4 regions of the Micromonospora sp. NPDC003816 genome follow, and region 1 is predicted to be linked to each of the others. Evidence: riboswitches for the same ligand, from Rfam matches in the RefSeq annotation. Region 1 holds a riboswitch; each other region holds the start of a gene.
The links. A riboswitch is a leader RNA that binds a small molecule or an ion and turns the genes downstream of it on or off. The one in region 1 is predicted to bind cobalamin.
Positions count from the first base shown of each region.

Region 1 (5,627 bases):
GTCCAGGAACACCACGGCGGTCCGCACCGTCGCGCGCAGCCGCTCCCAGTCGACCCCGTCCGCGGTGACGTGCGCGCCCAGGTTGACCGACCCGAGGTTGCAGACCGCCGTCTCGGCGTCGTCGTTGACCTCCAGGATCTCGGTGCAGAGGTTCGACAGGTGGATGGTGTTGCCCGGGGCACCGGTCTGGTTGGAGAGCCGGTTCGAGGCGTCCTTGAAGGTCATCCACCCGTTGCCGGTCTGCGCGAGCGTCCGCATCATCCGGCCGTACAGGTCGCGGGCCTTGACGGTCTTGACCGCCTTCTTCTCCGCCGCGCGGTACGCCTCGTCGAACGCCTCACCGAACAGGTCGGGCAGCTCGGGAGCATCCGACGGGTCGACCAGCGACCAGTCGCCGTCCGCCTCGACCCGACGCATGAACTCGTCCGGAATCCAGTTGGCGAGGTTCAGGTTGTGCGTACGACGGGACTCCTCGCCGGTGTTGTCCCGCAGTTCGAGGAACTCCTCCACGTCCGGGTGCCACGGTTCGAGGTAGACGCAGGCCGCGCCCTTGCGACGACCGCCCTGGTTGACCGCGGCCACCCCGGCGTCCAGCGTCTTGAGGAACGGCACGATGCCGTTCGACCTGCCGTTGGTGCCCCGGATCAGGGCGCCCCGACCGCGCACCCGGGACCAGGAGATGCCGATGCCGCCGGAGAACTTGGACAGCTTCGCGACCTGGTGGTAGCGCTCGTAGATGGAGTCGAGCTCGTCGCGCGGCGAGTCGACCAGGAAGCACGAGGACATCTGCGTGTGCCGGGTGCCGGAGTTGAACAGCGTCGGCGAGCTGGGCAGGTAGGCCAGGCTGGACATCAGCCGGTAGAAGCCGATCGCCTCGCCGGGCGTCTGGGACAGGCCGCAGGCGACCCGCAGCAGCCAGTACTGCGGCGTCTCCACCACGAGCCGGGTCTGCGGGTGCCGCAGCAGGTACCGGTCGGCGACGGTGCGCAGGCCGAAGTACTCGAAGCGCAGGTCCCCCGCCGGGTCGACGGCGTCGTCCAGCTTGCGGGCGTTGCGGGCCACGAACGCGGCGGTGTCGACGCCGATCAGGCCCAGGCCGTGTGCGTACCGGATGGACTGGCTGAAGCTGGCCACCTGCTGTCCGCGGACCTCCTTGTCCACGTACGCGGCCAGCAGTCGGGCCGCCAGCTTCGAGTACTGCGGCTCCTCACCGATCAGTTCGGCCGCGGTCTGGATGGAGAGCTTGTCCATCTCGGCCGTGGTCGCGCCGTCGTACAGCCCGCTGATGGTCTTCGTCGCCACCCGCAGCGGGTCGATCTCGTCCAGGTCGGCGACCCACCGCTCGACCGCCTTGACGATCTTGTTGACGTCCACCGGCTCGGTGTCGCCGTTCCGCTTGCGGACCTGCATGACGTGCCGGCGTTGCTCCGGCCCCGCCTGCTCCTGGGTCACCGTCATGTTCCCCTCCTCACGCCTGTCCCCGAGATCGTCGGGTCCGCGCGGGAGGACGCCGCCGGTCTGCCGACGGCACTGCTGCCGTGACGACCAGCTCCTGGCGTCGGCCGTCCCACGCGGCCTTCGACCGCCGCACACGTCGCGTGCGGCGCGCTGGCAGGTCTTCGGACTCGTGGGCCTGATGCTCGCGCCTACTGGCCGTCGCTTCCCAGACCTGGCGGGTCCAGTGCGTGATGACGGCGGTCGTTCCCACTCACCGCTGCGGGGCAGTCCCGGATTCACACCGGGTTCCCTCTTGCCTCGACCGCCGTGGAGCGGCGGTCGAACCAGCTACGGGGCACACCATATATGGGTGCGGTGCGGAGATGGCAACACCAGATGCTGTGCCGGGCGTGTCGCGTGTCAGATGACGGGCATCCCGGCGACCGTCGGCCGGGTACTCGATCATGCCCACTAGCATCGTCGCGTGCAGACTGCGGCCGGACCCGGCGACCGACGGACACTGCTCGACGTCCTCGTCCAGGCCGCGGATCGCGCACCCGACCAGGTGGTCGTGCACGTTCGCGAGGACGGCACCGAGCGCACCGTCACCGTGCGGCAGTTGCGGGACGAGTCGCTGCGGGTGGCGGGCGGCTACCGGGCGGCCGGCGTGATCCCCGGCACCCCGGTGATCCTGGTCGCCGACGCCGGCGACGACTTCCAGCCGCTGTTCTGGGGGGCGCTCGCCGCCGGGCTGGTCCCGGTGCCGCTGCCGCCCGAACCGGCCCGGGTACGGGCGGTGCGCGAGCTGCTCGCCGACGCGGTGACCGTGGTGGACGACGCCACCGGGGCGGTCGCCGACGGGCTGGCGGGCCTGGTGCTGCGGCTGGCCGACCTGCGTACCAGCCCCCCGCTGGAGGAGTCGTTCGCCGCCGACCCCGACGACGTGGCGTTCCTCCAGTTCTCCTCCGGCAGCACCGGCACGCCGCGCGGGGTGGAGCTGACCCACGCCAACGTGCTGGCCAATGTGGAGCAGTCCCGGCTGGCCAGCGGCGCCGGGCCGGACGACGTGCTGGTCACCTGGATGCCGTACTTCCACGACATGGGGTTGATCGGCACCCACCTGACCCCGCTGGCCATCGGGTGCACGCAGGTCCGCGTACCTCCGATGGCGTTCGCCAAGCGCCCGGCACTGTGGTTCACCGCCGCCCACCGGCATCGCGCGACCCTGCTCTCGGCGGCGAACTTCGCGCTGGCGCTGGCGGTCCGCCGGGTCCCGACGGATCTTCTCGCCACGCTCGACCTGAGCCGCGTCCGGTGCGTGGTGGTGGGCGCGGAGCCCATCTCCCCCACGGTGTGGCGGGCCTTCCTGACGCACGTCCGCCCGGCCGGGCTCGCCCCGGCCGCCCTGCGACCGGTGTACGGCCTGGCGGAGGCGACCCTCGCGGTGACCTTCCCGCCGCCCGGGGAGGTCGCCGCGCCGCTGGTGCTGGACCGTGCCGCGCTGAGCCAGGGCCGGGCGGTGAGCACCGCGCCGGGTACGCACGCGGTGGAGCTGATGGACCTGGGACACCCCGTGCCCGGCTGCGAGGTACGCGTCGTCGACGAGCGGCACCGTCCGCTGCCCGAGGAGCGGGTGGGCCTGGTCGAGGTACGCGGCCCGAACGTGGCGCGCGGCTACCACCGGGATCCGCAGGCCAGCCGGGAGACCTTCGTGGACGGCTGGCTGCGCACCGGTGACCTGGGCTTCCAGCGCGCCGGCCGGCTCTGTGTGACCGGCCGCGCGAAGGACGTGATCTTCGTCAACGGCCGGACGTTCCACGCGTCCGACCTGGAGGCGGTGGCCGCCGCGACCGCCGGGCTGCCGGCCACGATGACCGCGGTGGTCGGCTGCACCGACCCGGACAGCGGCGGCGAGCGGATCGTGGTCTTCGTGGCCTGGGCCCGTCCGCCCGCCGGGGCAGCCGTGGTGCTCGACGCCACGCGGGCCCGGGTCGCCGAGGCGGCCGGGCACCACGACGTGCGGGTGCTGCCGCTTCCGCCCGGCGCGTTCGCCCGCACCACCAGCGGCAAGCTGCGGCGGCGACGGATGCGCGAACGCTACCTGGCCGGTGACTTCGCCGACCGGGAACGCCGCTGGCACCTGGCGGCGACCAGCCGCCCACGCCCGTCGACGTCCGACCCCACTCCACCGGCGACCTCGACGGACCCACACCCGGTATCCGCGCCGCCGTCCCCGGGGCCGCTGTCCCGGCGACGGGTCGAGCAGGTCGTCCGGGCGGTCTGGGCCCGGGTGCTGGACCGGCCCGCCGACACCATCGCGGCGGACGACCGCTTCCTGGCCATCGGCGGGTCGTCGCTCACGGCGATGGAGGTGCTGGCCGGGCTGGAGGACGCCCTCGGCACCACGTTCGATCCGGCGGACCTGCGGGACTGTCCCACCGTCGCCGCGCTCACCGACCGCATCCTGGCCGGGCCGTCGGCGACCCGGACGGCACCGCTCGGGAGTCCCGTCCCACCGGCACCGGACGACCGCTCCGGCGCGACGCCGCTCGCGGTCATCGGGATGGCCTGCCGGTTCCCCGGCGCGGACGACCCGGACGAGTTCTGGCGCGGGCTCGTCGACGGCGTCGACGCGGTGCGGCCGGTGCCGGAGCACCGGTGGACGCCGCAGGACGGCCGACCTCGCTGGGGGTCCTTCCTGGACGACCCGATGCAGCTCGACGCGGACTTCTTCGGGCTCTCCGACGAGGAGGCCCGGCTCACCGACCCGCACGCCCGACTGTTCCTGGAGATCGGGTACGAGGCGCTGGAACGGGCCGGGTACGCCGGCCCGCGCCGGCAGGGCCGACGTGTCGGCGTCTTCGCCGCCGTCGGCGAGAGCGCCTACCCCGAGCTGCTGGCCGCCACCGGTGCGGTGACCGGACCATCGGCGCTGGTCGGCAACCTGCGCAATCTCGTCGCGGCCCGGCTGTCGCAGACGCTGGACCTCGCCGGCCCGGCGATCGCGGTGGACACCGCCTGCTCGTCGGCGCTGGTCGCGCTGCACCTGGCCGCGCGCAGCCTGGCCACCGGCGAGTGCGACATCGCGGTGGTCGGCGGCGTGAACCTCAACCTCACCGAGACCGCCTACCGGCTGCTGGACGCCGCCGAGGCGTTGTCGCCGACCGGGCGGTGTCGCGCCTTCGACGCCGACGCCGACGGTTTCGTGCCCGGCGAGGGCGGCGCGGCGCTGGTCCTGTGCCGCCCCGACGACGCGTACGCCGCCGGGGACCGGGTGCTCGCGCTGGTCGCCGGCACCGCCGTCGGCAACGACGGCCGGTCGTTGAGCCTGCTCGCCCCGAATCCGCAGCGGCAGTGGGAGGTCATCGCCCGCGCGTACGCGGACGCCGGGCTCGACCCGGCCGCCGTCTCGTACGTCGAGGCGCACGGCACCGGCACCGGCCTCGGTGACCCGGTGGAGGCCCGATCACTGGCCGCCGCGTTCCCGCCCCGCCCCGACGGCACGCCCCGCTGGCTCGGGTCGGTCAAGACCAACCTGGGGCACCTGCTCAACACCGCCGGCATGCCGTCGCTGCTGAAGGTGGTGCTGGCCCTGCGGCACCGGCAGTTGCCGCCGTCGCTGCACCACGTCCGGCCGTCCACGCGGTACGACCTCGACGCCGCCGGTTTCACGGTGCTCACCGAGGCACGCCCGTGGACCGCACCCGGACCGCTGGTCGCCGGCGTGAACGCGTTCGGTTTCGGCGGCACCAACGCGCACGCCGTCCTGCGCGAGGCGCCGCCCCGGGAGCCCGTACCGCCGCCGGACGGCACCGGCGCGCACCTGGTGACGCTCACCGCGCGATCGGCGGCCTCGTTGCGGCGCAGTGCCCTCGACCTCGCCAGGCACCTGCGCGCCCGGGGTGACCTCGACGTGGCCGACGTGGTCGCCAGCGCCGGCACCGCCCGTGACGACGCGCCGTACCGGTTGGCGCTCGTCGCCGACGACTCCGGGCTGGCGGACCGGTTGGCGGCGGCCGCGACCGCGTACCGGGACGAACCGGTCGGCCGGCGGCCACGCATCGTCTTCGCCTTCCCGGGCGACGGATCGCCGCCGGACGCACCGGCGGTCCGTGACCTGCACGACCGGCTCCCGGTCTTCCGGGCCCTGCTGACCGGGGCCTGCGCCGCCGCCGGCCCGGTGGCGGGAC
Region 1 is NZ_JBIANP010000001.1:755,554-761,180, reverse strand. Features, by position in the region: gene ACFYTT_RS03265 (ribonucleoside-diphosphate reductase subunit alpha) at 1-1,458, opposite strand, end outside; cobalamin riboswitch at 1,593-1,801, opposite strand; gene ACFYTT_RS03260 (amino acid adenylation domain-containing protein) at 1,922-5,627, shown strand, end outside.

Region 2 (5,627 bases), on a different contig from region 1:
GCACCATCCGCGTCGTGATCGTGCCCCTGCTGGTGGCGCTGCTGCTCTCCGCACTGCTGGCACCCGCCGTCGGCTGGCTGCTGCGGGCCCGCTTCCCCCGTTCGCTGGCCACCGCCGTGGTGCTGATCGGTGGACTGGCCGCCGTGGTCGGCACGCTGACCATGGTGGTCAGCGAGTTCGTCACCGGCCTGCCCGACCTCAGCCGCAACGCGGCCGACGGCATCGGTCAGATCCAGAACTGGCTGCGCGACGGGCCGCTGAACCTCTCCGACGGCACGTTGAACCAGTACATCCAGGCCGGGCAGAACTGGATCAACGAGAACACCCAGGCGCTGACCACCGGCGCGCTCTCCACCGCCGGCACGGTGGTGGAGATCTTCACCGGTGCGCTGCTGGTCCTCTTCGCCATGTTCTTCTTCCTCCGCGACGGCCAGCGCATCTGGCGGTTCATCGTGGGGATGTTCCCGGCCCCCGCCCGCTGGCGCCTCGACGACGCGGGCAGGGCCTCGTGGCAGACCCTGGTCGCCTACGTGCGGGCCACCGTGCTGGTGGCGTTCATCGACGCGGTGGGCATCGGTATCGCGCTGGTGCTGTTCGACGTGCCGTTCGCCTTCGCCCTGGCCGCGCTGGTCTTCCTCGGCGCGTTCATCCCGATCGTCGGTGCCACGCTCTCCGGCGCGGTGGCGGTGCTGGTCGCCCTGGTGGACGGCGGCTGGGTCACCGCGCTGTTCATCCTCGGCGCGGTGATCGTGGTGCAGCAGGTCGAGGGGAACGTCCTCCAGCCGTGGATCATGGGCAAGGCGGTGGCGCTGCACCCGCTGCCCGTGGTGCTGGCGGTCACCGCCGGTGTGGTGCTCGACGGCATCTTCGGCGCGCTCATCGCCGTACCGCTGATCGCCGTGCTCAACACCGCGGTCCGGCGGCTGGCCCGACGCCTCCCGCCGGCCGAGCAGCCACCGCCCCCGGAGGCGGTCGTGGTCAAGGCCACCGCACCCTGACCCTTCCGGTCCTCTCGGGTGTGCGGTCCGTCGGCGGTGCCCGCCGGTGGGCGGCTCCCACCGGCGGGCACCACGGGTCAGGCGTCGCTCGGCGCGGGCGTCGGCCCGTCGGCGGCCAGTTCGGCGCGGACCGAGGCGGCGGCCCGGACCAGCGCGGTCAGTGCGGGACGGACCTCGTCGTAGCCCCGGGTCTTGAGCCCGCAGTCGGGGTTGACCCAGAGCCGGTCCGGCCCGACGACCGCCGCCGCCCGGCGCAGCGCGGTGACCACCTCGGCGCCGTCGGGCACCCGGGGCGAGTGGATGTCGTAGACACCCGGCCCGATGCCCCGGGTGTAGCCGACGGTGGCCAGGTCGTCGAGGATCTCCATCCGGGAACGTGACGCCTCGATGCTGGTCACGTCGGCGTCCAGGGCGTCGATGGCGGGCAGCACCTCGCCGAACTCCGAGTAGCACAGGTGGGTGTGGATCGCCGTGGCGTCGGCGACGCCGCTGGTCGCCAGTCGGAACGCCGCCACCGACCAGTCCAGGTAGCCGGCGTGGTCCCGGCGGCGTGGTGGCAGCAGTTCCCGCAGGGCGGGCTCGTCGACCTGGATGATCCGGATGCCCGCCGCCTCCAGGTCCCGCGCCTCGTCACGCAGGGCCAGGGCGACCTGCCGGGCGGTCTCCGCCAGCGGCTGGTCCACCCGGACGAACGACCAGGCCAGGATGGTCACCGGACCGGTGAGCATGCCCTTGACCGGCCGGTCGGTGAGGGACTGGGCGTACCGGGACCAGGTCACCGTGATCGGTGCGCGCCGGGTCACGTCGCCGTACAGGATCGGTGGGCGTACGCACCGGGAGCCGTACGACTGGACCCAGCCGTGGGCGGTGGCGGCGAAGCCGTCGAGGTGTTCGGCGAAGTACTGCACCATGTCGTTGCGCTCCGGCTCGCCGTGCACCAGCACGTCCAGCCCGAGGCGTTCCTGTTCGGCCACCACCTCGGCGATCTCGGCCCGCATCCGCTCGGCGTAGCCGGCCGCGTCCAGGCGACCGGCCCGGTGCTCGGCCCGGGCCCGGCGCAACGCCTCGGTCTGCGGGAACGACCCGATGGTGGTGGTCGCCAGCACGGGCAGCCCGAGGCGTCGGCGCTGGGCCTCGGCGCGCTGCGGGTACGGGCCGCGTCGGGTGTGCTCGGGCCGTAGGGCCTCCAGGCGGGCACGGACCGCGTCGTCGCGCCACTGTGCCGGCACCGGCGCAGGCGCGGCGGGCAGCTCGCCCACCCCGTCGCGCAGCACCCGACCGAGCGCGACCACCTCGTCGACCTTCTGACGGGCGAACGCCAACCGGTCCCGTAGCCGGGGGTCCAGCTCGGTCTCGGCGGCCAGGTCCACCGGCACGTGCAGCAGCGAGCAGGAGGTGGACACGGCCACGCTGTCGGCGAGCCCGGTGAGGGTGGCGCCGACAGCCGCAGCGGCCCGCAGGTCGGTCCGCCACACGTTGCGGCCGTCGACCAGCCCGGCGACCACGGTCCGGCCCGGCAGCGCGCCGTGGCCGGCGAGCCGGTCCAGGTCACCCGGACCGGCGACCAGGTCCAACCCGATCGCCTCGATCGGCGTGTCCAGCAAGGCGGGCAGCGCGTCGCCGAGTTCGCCGAAGTAGGCGGCGACGAACAGGCGGGGCCGGTGGGTCAGCGCGCCGAGGCGGGCGTAGGCGGCGCTGAGGGCGCGGATCTCGGCGTCGGACCGGTCGCCGACGTACGCCGGTTCGTCGAGCTGCACCCACGGCACCCCGACGTCGGCGAGCGCGGTCAGCAGGTCGGCGTAGACGTCGACGAGGTCGTCCAGCCGGTCGAACGGGCGGAACCCGTCCGGCGCGTCGGCGGTGGGCTTGGCGAGCAGCAGCAGGGTGGCCGGGCCGACCAGCACCGGACGGGTGGTGATGCCGAGCGCCCGCGCCCGCCCGTAATCGGTCAGGGGCGTGTCGGCCCGGGCGGCGAAGGCGGTGTCCGGGCCGATCTCGGGCACCAGGTAGTGGTAGTTGGTGTCGAACCACTTCGTCATCTCCAGCGGCGGCTCCTGGGCGGTGCCGCGTGCCATGGCGAAGTAGGTGTCCAGCTCACCGAGGCCGAGCCGGCGGAACCGGTCGGGTACGGCGTCGACCGTGACGGCCGCGTCGAGCACGTGGTCGTAGAGCGAGAACGTGTTGGACGGTACGGCGGACAGGCCGGCGTCGTGCAACGTACGCCAGGTCTCCTCGCGTACCTGCGCGGCGGTGGCCCGCAGGGTCGGCTCGTCGATGCGGCCGGCCCAGTAGCCCTCGACTGCGGTCTTGAGTTCACGGCGCGGGCCGATGCGCGGATAGCCGAGCACGGTGCTCGTGCCGAACGGAGTGGTCATGTCGCCAGGGTTCCCTTCCCTCGAGGTCCGGCGGTACGGCTCCGGGGAAGGCTGGGGAGGGCACGGTGCGACGACCGACCTCGCCCGGGCCCTCCCGCGAGGCCGACGGCGGCGTGCGCGGCTGCGCACGCGGCACGGGCAGGTCTTCGGACTCGTGGGCGCGACCGGCTGGGCCGGTCTCCTACTGGCCGTCGCTTCCCGGACCCGACAGGGCGTCCAGTGCGTGTGACGGCGGTCGTTCCCACTCACCGCTGCGGGGCAGTCCCGGACTCACACCGGGTTCCCTCTTACGACGCCTCGACCGGACGGCCGGGGCGAACCAGTACCGTCTCGGATCCTAGCGTCCGGATCACGCGTGACGACCGGCGCGCGGGTGTGATGTCCGCACGGCGACACGGGGTCGAGCGGAGCGTGAACAACGACTCATCCGGCTTCCGCTGGCGTGATCTTGGTGTTAGCTTTTTGCAAAGACTTGGCAAGAACAACGACTTTGCGTGGGAGAGCGGTGAGCGTCACCACCCTGCCGACGAGCCCGACGGACGTGCTCGGTGTGGCGGCGCAGCGCCGCCGGACCGGCCTCTGGCTGCTCGCGCTGACCCTCGGCCTGGTCCTGACCGGCCTGGTCGCGGTCGGGGCCGGGGCGATCGGCATCCCGCCGCTCACGGTGGCCCGGATCATCGGGCACCAGCTCGTCGGCGTGCCGGGCGAGGTGAGCTGGACCGGACCGCAGCAGGCGATCGTCTGGCAGGTCCGACTGCCCCGGGTCCTGCTCGGCATGCTGGTCGGCGCCGGGCTGGCGGTCTGCGGCGTGGCCTTGCAGGCCATGGTCCGCAACGTGCTCGCCGACCCGTACCTGCTGGGGATCAACTCCGGCGCCTCCAGCGGCGCGGCCGCCGCGATCCTCTTCGGCGCCGGCGCCGGCTTCGGCCAGTACGCGCTCTCCACCAGCGCGTTCGTCGGCGCGCTCGGCGCCTCGCTGCTGGTCTTCCTGATCGCGCGCAGCGGCGGCCGGGTCACCTCCATCCGGCTGCTGCTGGCCGGCGTCGCCGTCGGGTACGCGCTGTACGCCACCACCAGCTTCCTGATCTTCGCCTCCGGATCCGCCGAGGGTGCCCGGTCGGTGATGTTCTGGCTCCTCGGGTCGCTGGGCCTGGCCCGCTGGAACGCCCTGCTGCTGATCGCCGCCGTGGTGCTGATCGGCACCATCGGATACCTGACCGTCGTCGGACGGCGGCTCGACGTGCTGGCCATCGGCGACGAGACCGCGCACACCCTGGGCGTCTCGCCGGACCGGTTCCGCCTCCGGCTGCTCGTGCTGGTCTCGCTCAGCGTCGGCATCCTGGTCTCCGCCGCCGGCAGCATCGGTTTCGTCGGCCTGGTCGTGCCGCACCTGGCCCGCCGCATCGTCGGCGCACCGCACGTCCGGGTGGTGCCGGTGGCCGCGCTGCTCGGGGCGATCCTCCTGGTCTGGGCCGACGTGCTGGCCCGGGTGCTGCTGGCACCGCAGGAGATCCCGATCGGCATCATCACCTCCCTGCTCGGTGCCCCCTTCCTGCTGGTCCTGATCCGTCGTCTGCACGCCTCCGGCGCCTGAACGCCCGTCCGTCAAGGAGAACCGATGTTGAAGGCTCGCCGCCTCGCCACCGCCGCCGCCTCCGCGTGCGTGCTGCTCGTCGCCGGGTGCGGCGGCGGCACCGACGGACCGACCGACGCCGCCCCCGGCTACCCGGTCACCGTGACCAACTGCGGCGTGGACGTCACCTTCGACGCCCCTCCGCAGCGGATCGTGCTACTCAAGAGCGCCGCCGTGCCGTACCTGCACGCGCTCGGCGTGCTGGACCGGGTCACCGCGCGGGCGGGGCAGTACCCGAAGGAGTACTACGACGCGGCGACCCAGGGCGAGCTGGACCGCATCCCGTTGCTGACCGACAAGACCGACACCAGCGGCCACCTCCAGATCTCCAAGGAGGTGGTGATCAGCCAGGAGCCCGACCTGGTCCTCGGCGAGGTCGACAACCTCTCCCGCGACACCCTCGCGGCGGTGGACATCCCGCTGCTGGAGGAGCCGGCGATGTGCCCGGACAGCACCGCCGTGCCGAGTTTCGACGACATCTACCGGCAGATGGAGACGTACGGCCGGGTGTTCGGCCGCCAGACCGAGGCGTCGACTGCGGTCACCGCGCTCCAGGACCGGATGACGAAGGTCCAGGCCGAGGCGGGCAACGGGTCCGGACGCACCGCGGCGGTGCTCTAC
Region 2 is NZ_JBIANP010000012.1:121,419-127,045, forward strand. Features, by position in the region: gene ACFYTT_RS27170 (AI-2E family transporter) at 1-998, shown strand, start outside; gene metE (5-methyltetrahydropteroyltriglutamate--homocysteine S-methyltransferase) at 1,076-3,373, opposite strand; cobalamin riboswitch at 3,493-3,712, opposite strand; gene ACFYTT_RS27180 (iron ABC transporter permease) at 3,879-4,967, shown strand; gene ACFYTT_RS27185 (ABC transporter substrate-binding protein) at 4,992-5,627, shown strand, end outside.
Region 2: linked by a shared signal. The riboswitch ahead of metE (5-methyltetrahydropteroyltriglutamate--homocysteine S-methyltransferase) and the one ahead of ACFYTT_RS03265 (ribonucleoside-diphosphate reductase subunit alpha) in region 1 are both predicted to bind cobalamin.

Region 3 (5,627 bases), on a different contig from region 1:
CTCCGTGGTGCCGAACGGCAGGTGGTCCCGCATGCCGTCGCCACCGCCGACGGGCGGTCGGTGTACGCGAGCACGCCGGAGGGTGCCGACACCGCGTTCTGGCGGATCGAGACCGCCACCGGTGTCGCCTCCGCCCGGGTGTTGGCTGCCCGGCCGCTGGGTGCCGCAGACGGTCTCCGCCGACGGCACGTGGGTGGCACTGACCACCGAGGCGGTGAGCGTCACCGCAGCGTCTCCGGCCGGGCGGGACGCCACGCCGGTGCTGATCGCCGACGCGGGTGGGGTGCGGCACCGGCTGCGACTGCCGGGCAACGTCGTCCCGGAGGCGTTCACCCACGACCACACCGGCCTCTTCGTGCTGGAGTGGCTGCCGCCGCAGACGCCGGACCGGTACCGGGTTCGGGTGGTCGACCTCGCCACCGGTGTGGCCGGCCCGTTGCAGACCCGCCTCAAGCAGGCGATCCCGGCGGGCGCGGAGGAGGAGATGCGCGGTGACGGGCGTCAGGCGGTACTCGCCCCGGACCGTCGCGTCCTGTACACGCTCTACACCCATCAGCCCGAGCATCGGCACACCCGGGACCGCATCAGTGGACGGCCGGGGAGCGACGTCCACGCTTTCGTGCACACGCTGCACCTGCACGAGCGGTGGGCGTACTGCGTGGATCTGCCGCACCCGTTCGGGGAGGGAACAGCCGACGGGCACGCCATGGCGATCGCCCCGGACGGTTCCCGGCTGTACGTCGCCGACCTGACCTCCGGGACCGTCGCCGAGATCTCCACCGAGGAACTGACGGTACGCCGCACCGCCGCCGTCCCCGTCGCGTCCGGCCCGGCGTACGCGACGGCGGACCACGAAAGACTGTTCCTCGGCGGGGCCGGTGTGCTGCGTACGGTGGATGCGGTCGGTCTGCGGGTCGTCGCCGAACGACCGGTCGACGCCCCCGTCACCGGTCTCGTCCTTGGCCCCGACGGTGGCCGTCTCTATGTGGGTGGGCCGTCGGCGGTGCGGTGGCTCGACCCGACCAGCGGTGCCGAACTGGGTCGTGTCGCCGTGCCCGGCCTGGTGGGGTTGCGGGGTCCGGTGCCGTCGTCCTGAGCGGGTGTCACCGTCGGTCAGAAGAGGGATTCCCGGTGTGACCGGGACGTCCGACCCGTCCGATTAGGGTGACCAGCGTCGTCGTACGTTAGGGGGATCGGAGAACAGGATCGGGCCACCAGTGGGCTCCTGAGGCCGCGTCTTCTCTGGTACGAACGTAGGAGTTTCGACGAGAGGACAGCGCCCTTATGACCCATGCCCTGGTCACCGCCGAGAACCTCAACGACGCGCTCGACGACATCGTGGATCGGGTGCCCGGCGCCAAGTTCGCGGTGGTGCTCTCCCCGGACGGCATCATGCTGGGGGCCTCGCGGGGCATCGACGAGGAGATCGCCGAGGAACTGTCCAGTGTGGTCTGTGGGCTCCAGGCGCTCGGTCTGGCCGCCGCCCGATTGTGCGGTGAGGGTGAGCTGCACCAGGTGGTGGTGCAGATGTCGCGGGCGTTCCTGTTCCACGCCACCACCGGCAACGGGGCGATCCTCACCGTCGGTATCGACGGCTCGGCGGAGGTGGGGGACATGGCGTACGAGGTCGCCCTCTTCTGTGCCAGGGCCGGGCACCATCTGCCGGTGTACGTGGAGCCGGCGCCCCACCTGACCGGGCGGTGACCCGCTAGCCGCGGTCGCGCTGCGCGTCGTACGACGGCGCCGGGTTGGCCACCTGCCACAGTTCGGCCGGCAGGTTCGCGATGACGTCGTCGTGGTCGGCGGGGGCGACGTCACCTCGAATGGTGTCCAGGACCGCCCGGATGCCGGCCTCGGCCAGGTCGGGATCGACGTCGGCACGGCCGCCGACGCGGTCGACGAACACGTCGAGCCCGAAGCGTTCGGCGGTCTCGCTGGGCGCGAACGTGTACGCCCGCAGCCCTTCCGGGAGTCGGTCGGCCAGGTCCCGTGCCTCGCCGCCGTCGATCCGCTCGGCGAGCGTGGTCAGGGTGGCGCGCGCGATGGCGGTCGCCTGCTCCGTCGACGCGCCGGTGCGGTGCGCCACGGAGTCGATGAACTCGTTCTCGTCCAACCGGTCGGCCCCTTCTCGCAACGGATCTGGCGTCTACCCGTGAATCGTCGTGACAAACGGCACTCTTCACCCGCGTACGGTCGCGGTGGCATCGACGAGTCTTGTGCGTCGGTGTGCGGAACGGATAACGTCGCGCCGTCGCGGTAACGGGAAGCCGGTGTGATACCGGCGCGGCCCTCGCCACTGTGACCGGGGAGTTCACTCCGACTTGTACGCCACTGGGTCCGTGGAGGACCTGGGAAGGCCGGAGTACGCGACGATCCGGGAGCCAGGAGACCGACCCCGACATGTGATCTCGTCCACGAGGTGTTGGAAGGGGAGGTCGACTCATGCACATCGCTGAGGGCTACCTACCACCGGTGCAGGCGGCGGCATGGTTCGCGGTCTCGACACCGTTCGTCATCCACGGTGCGCGCAACCTGGTCCAGCAGGTCCGCGCGAACCCCGACGCGAAGCTGTTGCTCGGCGCGGCCGGGGCGTTCACCTTCGTCCTGTCGGCGCTGAAGATCCCTTCGGTGACCGGCTCCTGTTCCCATCCGACGGGTGTGGGTCTCGGCGCGATCCTGTTCCGGGCACCGGTGATGAGTGTGCTCGGCACGATCGTGTTGCTGTTCCAGGCGCTCCTCCTGGCGCACGGCGGGTTGAGCACGCTCGGCGCGAACGTCTTCTCGATGGCCATCGTCGGCCCCTGGGTGGCCTTCGGCGTGTACGCGCTGATCCGCCGGTTCGGTGGCGGCCTCGGCATCTCGGTGTTCTTCGCCGCTGCCCTGGCCGACCTGGCGACGTACTGCGTGACCAGCGCGCAGCTCGCGCTGGCCTTCCCGGACCCGGATTCGGGCTTCGTCGGCGCGCTGGCCAAGTTCGGGTCCATCTTCGCGGTCACCCAGATCCCGCTGGCGATCAGCGAGGGGCTGCTCACGGTCCTGGTGGTCCGGCTGCTGGTCCGGGTGAGCCCGCAGGAACTCCGCCGGCTCGGCATCCTGCGCCGTCCGGCCCCGACGACCCAGGGAGCGGTGGCGTGAAGTCGTTCGGCCGGACCAACCTGTTGTTGCTGCTCGCCGTGGTGGCGTTGGCGGTGGCGCCGCTGGTGCTGGGGCTCGGCAGCGGCGAGGAGCCGTTCGCCGGTGCCGACGCCCTCGCCGAGGAGGCGATCGTCAACGACCATCCCGACTACGAGCCGTGGTTCAGTTCGATCTACGAACCGCCGTCGGGTGAGATCGAGTCGGCGTTGTTCGCGCTTCAGGCCGCCCTCGGTGCCGGGTTCCTCGGCTATTACTTCGGGGTGGCCCGGACCCGGCAGCGGCTGCGTGGCGAGCAGTCCGCGACCGGGGAGAAGACCACCGACTAGTGCTCGCGTTGGACGTGGCGGCGTACGCCAGCCCCTGGCGACGCCGCCACCCGGTGGAGAAGGCCCTGTTGGCCCTGGGGCTCTTGGGCTGTTCCCTGCTCCTGCCGCCGTGGCCGGGCGCCCTGGTGGTGGGCCTGACCGCAGCGGTGGCGTTGCTCGGGCCGGCGGCGCTGCCGCCGCGTCTGCTGGTGCGGGTGGCCCGGACGCCGTTGCTGTTCATCCTGACCGGCTCGGTGCCGATGCTGGTGGCGGTCTCCGGTCCGACGCAGGTCCGGTGGGCGCCGGAGGGGCTCGCGACGGCCGCCACGACCGCCGGTCGGGCCTGCGCCGCGCTGCTCTGCCTGTTGCTCTTCGCCGCCACCACGCCGCTGGCCGACGTGCTGCCCCGGCTCCAGCGTCTCGGGGTGCCCAGCGCGGTCACCGAGGTGGCCGCGCTGATCTATCGGATGCTGTTCCTGCTGCTGGAGAGTGTGCACGCGGTGCGGCAGGCCCAGGCGGCCCGGCTGGGTTACCGGACCTGGGCCAGCACCTACCGGTCGCTGGCCGGGCAGGCCGGCGCGGTCTTCGTCCGTGCGTTCTCGCTGGCCCGGCGCTGGGAGGAGGGGTTGGCGCTGCGCGGTTACACCGGCTCGTTGGCGGTACGCACCGAGGTCCGCCAGCCGTCGGCGGCGTTCCTGGTCGTCACCGTGCTGCTGCTGGCGGCGGTGGTGCTGGCCACCCGGATGCTGGTGGTGCTCGGGTGAGCGGCGATCCGCCGCTGTTGGAGCTGCGCGGGGTCAGTTTCGGGTACGAGGCGGAGCGTCCGGTACTGACCGGCGCCGACCTGTCGGTGCCGGCCGGGCGGCGGATGGCCGTGCTGGGGCCCAACGGCGGTGGCAAGACGACCCTGTTCCGGCTGATGGTCGGATCGCTGGCCGCCGACGCCGGCACGGTGCTGGTCGGCGGGGTGCCACTGCGCCGGACCCGGGCGGGGCTGCTCGACGTCCGTCAGCAGGTGCAGCTGGTGCTCCAGGACCCCGACGACCAGTTGTTCGCCGCGACCGTCTTCCAGGACGTCTCGTTCGGGCCGGTCAACCTCGGTCTGGACGACGCGCAGGTGCGGCAGCGGTGTACCGAGGCGCTGGCCGCGTTGGAGATCGGCGACCTCGCCGACCGTCCCACCCACCTGCTCTCGTACGGCCAGCGTAAGCGGGTGGCGATCGCCGGGGCGGTGGCGTTGCGGCCCCGGGTGCTGATCCTGGACGAGCCGACCGCCGGACTCGACCCGTCGGGGGTGGAGGCGTTGCTGCGCACGCTCGACGCCCTGCACCGGGCCGGCACCACGCTGCTGCTCGCCACGCACGACGTGGACCTGGCGTACCGGTGGGCCGACGAACGGGTGCTGGTGGCGGGTGGCCGGATCCGGCAGGGGGTGTCCGGCGCCGAGTTGGGCGGCGGGGACCTGCTCGACGGTGCCGCGTTGACTCCGGCGTGGGCACCGGTGGTGCATCGGCTGCTGGACCGCGTGCCCGGCCTGGCCGGGGCCCGTCCGCGTACCCCGGGGGAGTTGGCGCGGCTCCTGGAGACTCCGGTCGGTACCGCCCGAAAGGTTCCGGAAGGACCTTGACGCATCGATCGACTTAGTTACGATCTGCGTAATGCGACGGATTTGCCCGGAGCGCGACACCGGCTCCGACCCGACCGACGTCCACCCCGCCTGGCTGCCGCCGGCCGCGTTCCGCGCCGTCGGTTCCCGGCACACCCTCGTCCACGGTGACGGCCTGCTCGTCGACACCGTGTGGCACGAGGTCCGGACCGCCTGCGCCACCCACGGCGGCACGGTCCGCCGGTCCGCCGACGGCCCACCCGCCCACCTCGTCCTCACCCTGACCGACCACCATGCATCGACAGTGGACGGCGACGGGACGCAGGGCGTCCTCGACGCCGCGCGGGCCGACCTGGACGCCGCCGGTGGCGGTCCGCTCGGTCCCGAGGGATACGCGGTCGTCCGCCACGGCGAGGTCACGGTGGTGCTGGCCGACGCACCGGCGGGCCTGCTCCACGGGCTGTTCCACGTGGTCCGGCTCGGGGAGTCGGCGTTCGGCGCACCGCATCCGGCGCGGGCGTACCGGCCGGTGATGCGGCGACGGATGCTGAACCACTGGGACAACGTCGACGTGCATCCGG
Region 3 is NZ_JBIANP010000007.1:305,576-311,202, reverse strand. Features, by position in the region: gene ACFYTT_RS23295 (YncE family protein) at 122-1,096, shown strand; gene ACFYTT_RS23290 (roadblock/LC7 domain-containing protein) at 1,285-1,704, shown strand; gene ACFYTT_RS23285 (DUF2267 domain-containing protein) at 1,709-2,113, opposite strand; cobalamin riboswitch at 2,208-2,413, shown strand; gene ACFYTT_RS23280 (energy-coupling factor ABC transporter permease) at 2,443-3,135, shown strand; gene ACFYTT_RS23275 (energy-coupling factor ABC transporter substrate-binding protein) at 3,132-3,461, shown strand; gene cbiQ (cobalt ECF transporter T component CbiQ) at 3,461-4,204, shown strand; gene ACFYTT_RS23265 (energy-coupling factor ABC transporter ATP-binding protein) at 4,201-5,067, shown strand; gene ACFYTT_RS23260 (alpha-glucuronidase) at 5,099-5,627, shown strand, end outside.
Region 3: linked by a shared signal. The riboswitch ahead of ACFYTT_RS23280 (energy-coupling factor ABC transporter permease) and the one ahead of ACFYTT_RS03265 (ribonucleoside-diphosphate reductase subunit alpha) in region 1 are both predicted to bind cobalamin.

Region 4 (5,627 bases), on a different contig from region 1:
GACAGTTGGACCGTGAGCGCGGCGATGCCGCCGAAGACCAGCGCCGCCGCCCCGATGGACGCGCCGAACAGCAGCGAGCCGGTCGGGTGGTAGCCGCGGGCGGCCATCATCGCGCCGGTCAGCACGGCTACCAGCACCGCCATCGCGGCGGTGAGGATCAGTGCGGCGGTGAGCGGAGCGTGCCGGCCGACGACGTTGGCCCGGATCAGTTCGGCACGGCCCGAGCGTTCCTCGGCGCGGGTGTGCCGCACGACGGTCAGCATCCCCATGAGGCCGGCACCGATGATCACATAGAGCCCGTACTGCCCGGCGAGAAATCGCTCGACGGTCAGGTCGTCGAAGCCGAAGCCGGGTCCGCCGAACAGTGCTCCGGCGGGGCTGGAGGTGAAGGCGGTCAGACCCGCCAGGTCCTGCGGGGTCTGGGCGACGGCCTCCAGCGCGGTGGTGAAGTACGCCATCAGCAGTGGCAGGCCCAGCGTCCACGCCGGGAACCGCAGCCGGTCCCGGCGCAGCATGAACCTGAGCAGGGTGCCGGTCCCGGTCGCGGAGGAACCGGTGCGTACCGGGCCGCGCGGCGTCGTCGTGGTCATCACGCCACCTCCGTGGCCGAGGCGTGCGCGGGCTGGTCGCCGTAGTGACGCAGCAGCAACTGCTCCAAGGTCGGCGGGCGGACGGTCAGTCCTTGCACCTCCAGGTCGCCGAGCCGGCGCACCACGGCGGCGAGGTGCTCGCCGTCGACCTCGAAGCGGAGGTGGCCGTCCTCGGCCCGCAGTCCGTGCACACCGGCCATACCGGCCACCGCGTCGGCGGGCTGGTCGGTGACCACGTCGACCGACGTACGGGTCAGGTGGCGTAGCTCGGTCAGCGAGCCGGTCTCGACGATGCGGCCCTGCCGGATGATCGAGATCTGGTCGGCGAGCACCTCGACCTGCGCGAGGATGTGACTGGACAACAGCACCGACCGGCCGGCCTCCTTGGCCTCGCGGATGCACTCCTGGAACACCGCCTCCATGAGTGGGTCAAGCCCCGCGGTGGGCTCGTCGAGCAGCAGCAGTTCCACGTCGCTGGCGAGCGCGGAGATCAGCGCCACCTTCTGCCGGTTGCCCTTGGAGTAGGTGCGGCCCTTCTTGCTCGGGTCCAGCTCGAAGCGTTGGCACAGTTCGTCGCGGCGGACCGGGTCGGCACCGCCGCGCAGCCGGGCGAACAGGTCGATCGCCTCGCCGCCGGTGAGGTTCGGCCACAGTTCCACGTCGCCGGGGACGTAGGCGAGCCGACGGTGCAGGGACACCGCGTCCGCCCACGGGTCACCGCCGAGCAGCCGGGCCTGGCCTTCGTCGGCGCGCAGCAGGCCCAGCAGGATCCGGATGGTGGTGGACTTGCCGGCGCCGTTGGGGCCGAGGAAGCCGTGCACGGTGCCGGCGGCGACGTGCAGGTCCAGCCCGTCCAACGCGCGGATGCGGCCGAAGGACTTGGTGACGTGTCGGATGTCGATGGCAGCAGTCATCGCGGGAGACCTCGTTCGAGGAAGGCCCGGCACACCGGGCCGGAACGGATGCCGCCGACCGGTGGGACCGGCGGTGGAAGGAGGGGCCACGCCCAGAGGGCAATGTGGTGACTACGGTGCAGCGGTGTCCGCGCCGGGGGCGGCAGGCGGATCCGGGACGTACATCAGGTACTCGTCGAGCATCGACCGGTCGACGAGCAGCCCTTCGGTGAACAATTCCAGGGCCGGCAACGTGAGATCGTCGATGTAGCGGCGGAACAGGGCCGCGAACTGGTCCGGGGCGGCACCGGCTCCGTGCAGGGTGAACCAGAGCACCATGCTGCCGGTGGCCTGGTAGGCCAGATACCGCGCACGGGCGGCGGGCTCCCGGCTGGGCTTGATCACACCGGCGGACTCGGACGTGGAGAGGTATTCCTCCGCGTCGGCGATCATGTGCTCGATGAGTGTGGCCGCCAGCTCACCACCGGCCTGCATGCTGCGCAGCAGGTATCGCACGATCGGCGCGTACTGCTCGACCTCCGCCAGTTGCGCCAACAGGGTCGTGCCGGTGCCGTCGGTCAGTGTCTTCGCCTTCTGCTCGCGCATCACGGCGAGCACCTGTTCGTCGCAGGCGCGACGCAGGCCGTCCTTCGAGCCGAAGTGATGAACGATCAGACCGGCGGCGACACCGGCGTCGGCGGCGATGGCGCGCAGCCCGGCACCGAATCCCTCCCGAGCGAAGCGGGAGATGGCGGCGTCACGGATACGGCTCGCGGTGGCGAACTCGCCACCGCGCCCTGCCGACATCACGTCGTCCGACGCCACGACACCAGATTAAACACCCGTTCAACGATCCCGCAATGGCCGTCCCGGGGCAGGCGGAGCCGACGTGGACTCCCGCCATGATCTAGGCCACTGACGGTGCTGCCTGCGTTGGTTAGGGTGACCTCGCCGTGGTGCTCGGGAAGCCGGTGTGAAACCGGTGCGGCCCTCGCCACTGTGATCGGGATGCTGGAGGCCACCGCAAGGTCACTGGGCGTATGCCTGGGAAGGCCGGCCACCGGCGCACCACCCGTCAGCCAGGAGACCGGCCACGGCACCTGTACGACCCGTCCACGAGGTGCTGGAAGGTGGTCCCGCTATGCGGTTCCCTGCGTCCTGGCGCGTTGCTGCGCCGCTCTCCGTCATGCTCGCCCTGGTCGGCGGATGCTCCGCGACCGGCCACAGTGAGCCGACTGCCACGGCCCCCGCCGCCGGGCCGGTCTCGGTGACCAACTGCGGCACACCGGTCACGGTCCCGAGCCCTCCGGCGCGGGTGGTGACGATGAACCAGCCTGCCACCGAGATCATGCTGGCGCTCGGCCTGGAGGACCGCATGGCCGGCACCGCCTACCTCGACGACGAGGTGCTACCGGAGTACGCCGCCGCGTACGCGAAGGTGCCGGTGTTGGCCAAGGAGTACCCGTCGAAGGAGAAGTTGCTCGAACTGGAGCCCGACTTCGTCTACGCCTCCTTCGCGAGCGCGTTCGGCGACGAGGGGGCCGGTGACCGCGCCGACTGGCAGAAACTCGGCGTGGGCACGTACGTCTCCACCGCCGGATGTCCGAAGGAGACGCGACCGGCGAAGCTGGCGATCGACGACGTGTTCACCGAGATCCGGGAGATCGCCACGATCTTCGGCGTCGTGGAGCGGGCCGAGACGCTGATCGCCGACCAGAAGCAGCGCATCGCGAACGTGTCGGCGGGCGCGAAGGGCACGCGGGTGCTCTGGTGGGACGGCGGCAACGACGCGCCCAGTGCCGGCGCCTGCTGTGGCGGCCCGGCGATGATCATGTCTGCGGCCGGGGTCACCAACATCTTCGACGACCTGACCGGCAGTTGGGCCGACACCAACTGGGAGGCCGTCGTCGAGCGCAACCCCGACGTCATCGTGCTCGTCGACGCGAGCTGGGACACCGCCGCCGACAAGCAGGCGTTCCTCGAGAAGCACGCGGCGCTCAGGGACCTGCCGGCCGTCAAGGGCAAGCGGTACGTCACCCTGGCCTTCTCCTCCACCGCGGCCGGGGTGCGGAACGTGCTCGCCGTGGAGGCGCTGGCCCGGGGCGTCGGCGGGGTGAGCAGCTGACCACCGTCACCACCCGGCCGGCGCAGACTACTCCGGCGAAGCCGGTCCGAGCGGTGCGCATGGTGGCCGTGGTGGTCGTACTCGCGGGTGGCCTGGTGTTGTCGGTGGCCGCGGCCGTGACGGTGGGGCCCGCAGACCTGTCGCTGGGCACCGTGTGGCTGGTGATCACCGATCATCTCGGCCTGACGAGCGCCGACGTGCCGCTGCTGCGGGACCACATCGTGTGGGAACTGCGGCTGCCGAGGGTGCTGGGCGCCGCCGTGGTCGGGGCCGGCCTCGCGGCCTGCGGGGCGGTCATGCAGACCGTCACCCGCAATCCGCTCGCCGACCCGTACCTCCTGGGTGTCTCCTCGGGGGCGTCGCTGGGTGCCGTGGCCGTCCTGGTCCTGGGACTCGGCGCGGGTGCCGTGGCGCTCACCGGGGGCGCGTTCGTGGGGGCGCTCGCCGCGTTCGCCGTCGTGGTCGCCGCCGCCGGCCGGCGCGCGGTCCTGCGACCGACCCGGGTGGTGCTGGCCGGCGTCGCCGTCGCGCAGCTCTGCGCCGCGCTGACGACGTTCGTGATCATCTGGGTGGCCCATCCGCATGCCACCCAGAGCATCACCTTCTGGCTGTCCGGCTCGCTCGCCCGCGTCGACTGGACCGCACTGGCGTGGGCGACGCCGCTGCTCGCGGTGGGGTTCGCCGTGATCCTCCGGTTCGCCCGTGCGCTCAACGCGTTCGCGTTCGGCGAGGAGGCCGCCGCCGCCCTCGGCGTGGACGTCCGGCGTGTCCGGTGGCTGCTGCTGGTCACCACGGCGCTGCTGACCGCCGTGCTGGTCTCGATAAGCGGCGCGATCGGGTTCGTCGGCCTGATCCTGCCGCACGCCGTGCGGCGGTTCACCGGCCCCGACCACCGGCGGCTGCTGCCGGTCGTCGTCCTCGCCGGAGCGATCTTCCTCATCTGGGTGGACACTGCGGCCAGGACCCTGTTCGACCCCCGCGAACTGCCGGTGGGCGTGCTGACCGCCCTGCTCGGGGTGCCCGCGTTCGTGCTACTGCTGCGCCGAGGGGACCGGAACACCTGATGCTGGAGATCCGCGACGTCTCGTGGTCGGTGCCGGCCGCGCGACTCCTCGACGGCGTGACGTGCGCGGCGCCGCGCGGCACCCTGGTCGGACTGCTCGGCCCCAACGGGTCCGGCAAGACCACCCTATTGCGGGTCGTCGCCGGGTTGATCGCCCCCCGATCCGGGACCGTGACCGTCGCGGGCGACGACGTGGCCGGGCTGCCGCGTGCCAGCGCGGCACGGCGGATGGCCCTGCTCGCCCAGTACGCCGAGACCGACCTCGACCTGACCGCGCTCGACGTGGTGCTGCTCGGCCGCACCCCGCACCGCCGCTCCCGCTGGTCGGACACCGACACCGACCGGGCCGCCGCCGCCGACGCGCTCGACCGCGTCGACATGACCGGGTACGCCCACCGCCGCTGGCAGACGCTCTCCGGCGGGGAACGCCAACGGGTCCAACTCGCCCGGGCCCTGGCCCAGGAACCGCAACTGCTCCTGCTCGACGAGCCCACCAACCACCTCGACATCGGCCACCAGCTCCAACTGCTGGGCCTGGTCCGTCGCAGCGCCGTCACCACTCTCGCCGCCCTGCACGACCTCAACCTGGCCGCGATGTTCTGCGACCTCGTGGTGGTGCTGCACCACGGTCGGGTCGTCGCCACCGGAACGCCTGCCGACGTGCTGACGCCCGCGCTGCTCGCCGACGTGTACGCCGTGGACGCCGACGTGACGGTCCATGATGGACGACCGGTCATCACCTACCGGGCCCCGGCAGTATGAACGTCCTGCTCGTCTCGCGCGGGGCGGCCCACCACGGCGGCCACGACGCGATCCACCGCCTCGCCGCAGCGGTCGCCGAGGCCGTGGGCGTACCGGTGCGGGCCTGTTTCCTCGACGGCGCCGAGCCCTCCCTGCACGCCGCCCTCGACGCCGTACCGGAGCATGACGAGGTCCTGCTCGTGGCCGTGCACCTG
Region 4 is NZ_JBIANP010000019.1:7,475-13,101, reverse strand. Features, by position in the region: partial or broken gene ACFYTT_RS30095 (ABC transporter permease) at 1-590, opposite strand, end outside; gene ACFYTT_RS30090 (ATP-binding cassette domain-containing protein) at 590-1,504, opposite strand; gene ACFYTT_RS30085 (hypothetical protein) at 1,616-2,089, opposite strand; partial or broken gene ACFYTT_RS30080 (TetR family transcriptional regulator) at 2,123-2,290, opposite strand; cobalamin riboswitch at 2,421-2,594, shown strand; gene ACFYTT_RS30075 (ABC transporter substrate-binding protein) at 2,625-3,608, shown strand; gene ACFYTT_RS30070 (FecCD family ABC transporter permease) at 3,680-4,672, shown strand; gene ACFYTT_RS30065 (ABC transporter ATP-binding protein) at 4,672-5,433, shown strand; gene ACFYTT_RS30060 ((2Fe-2S) ferredoxin domain-containing protein) at 5,430-5,627, shown strand, end outside.
Region 4: linked by a shared signal. The riboswitch ahead of ACFYTT_RS30075 (ABC transporter substrate-binding protein) and the one ahead of ACFYTT_RS03265 (ribonucleoside-diphosphate reductase subunit alpha) in region 1 are both predicted to bind cobalamin.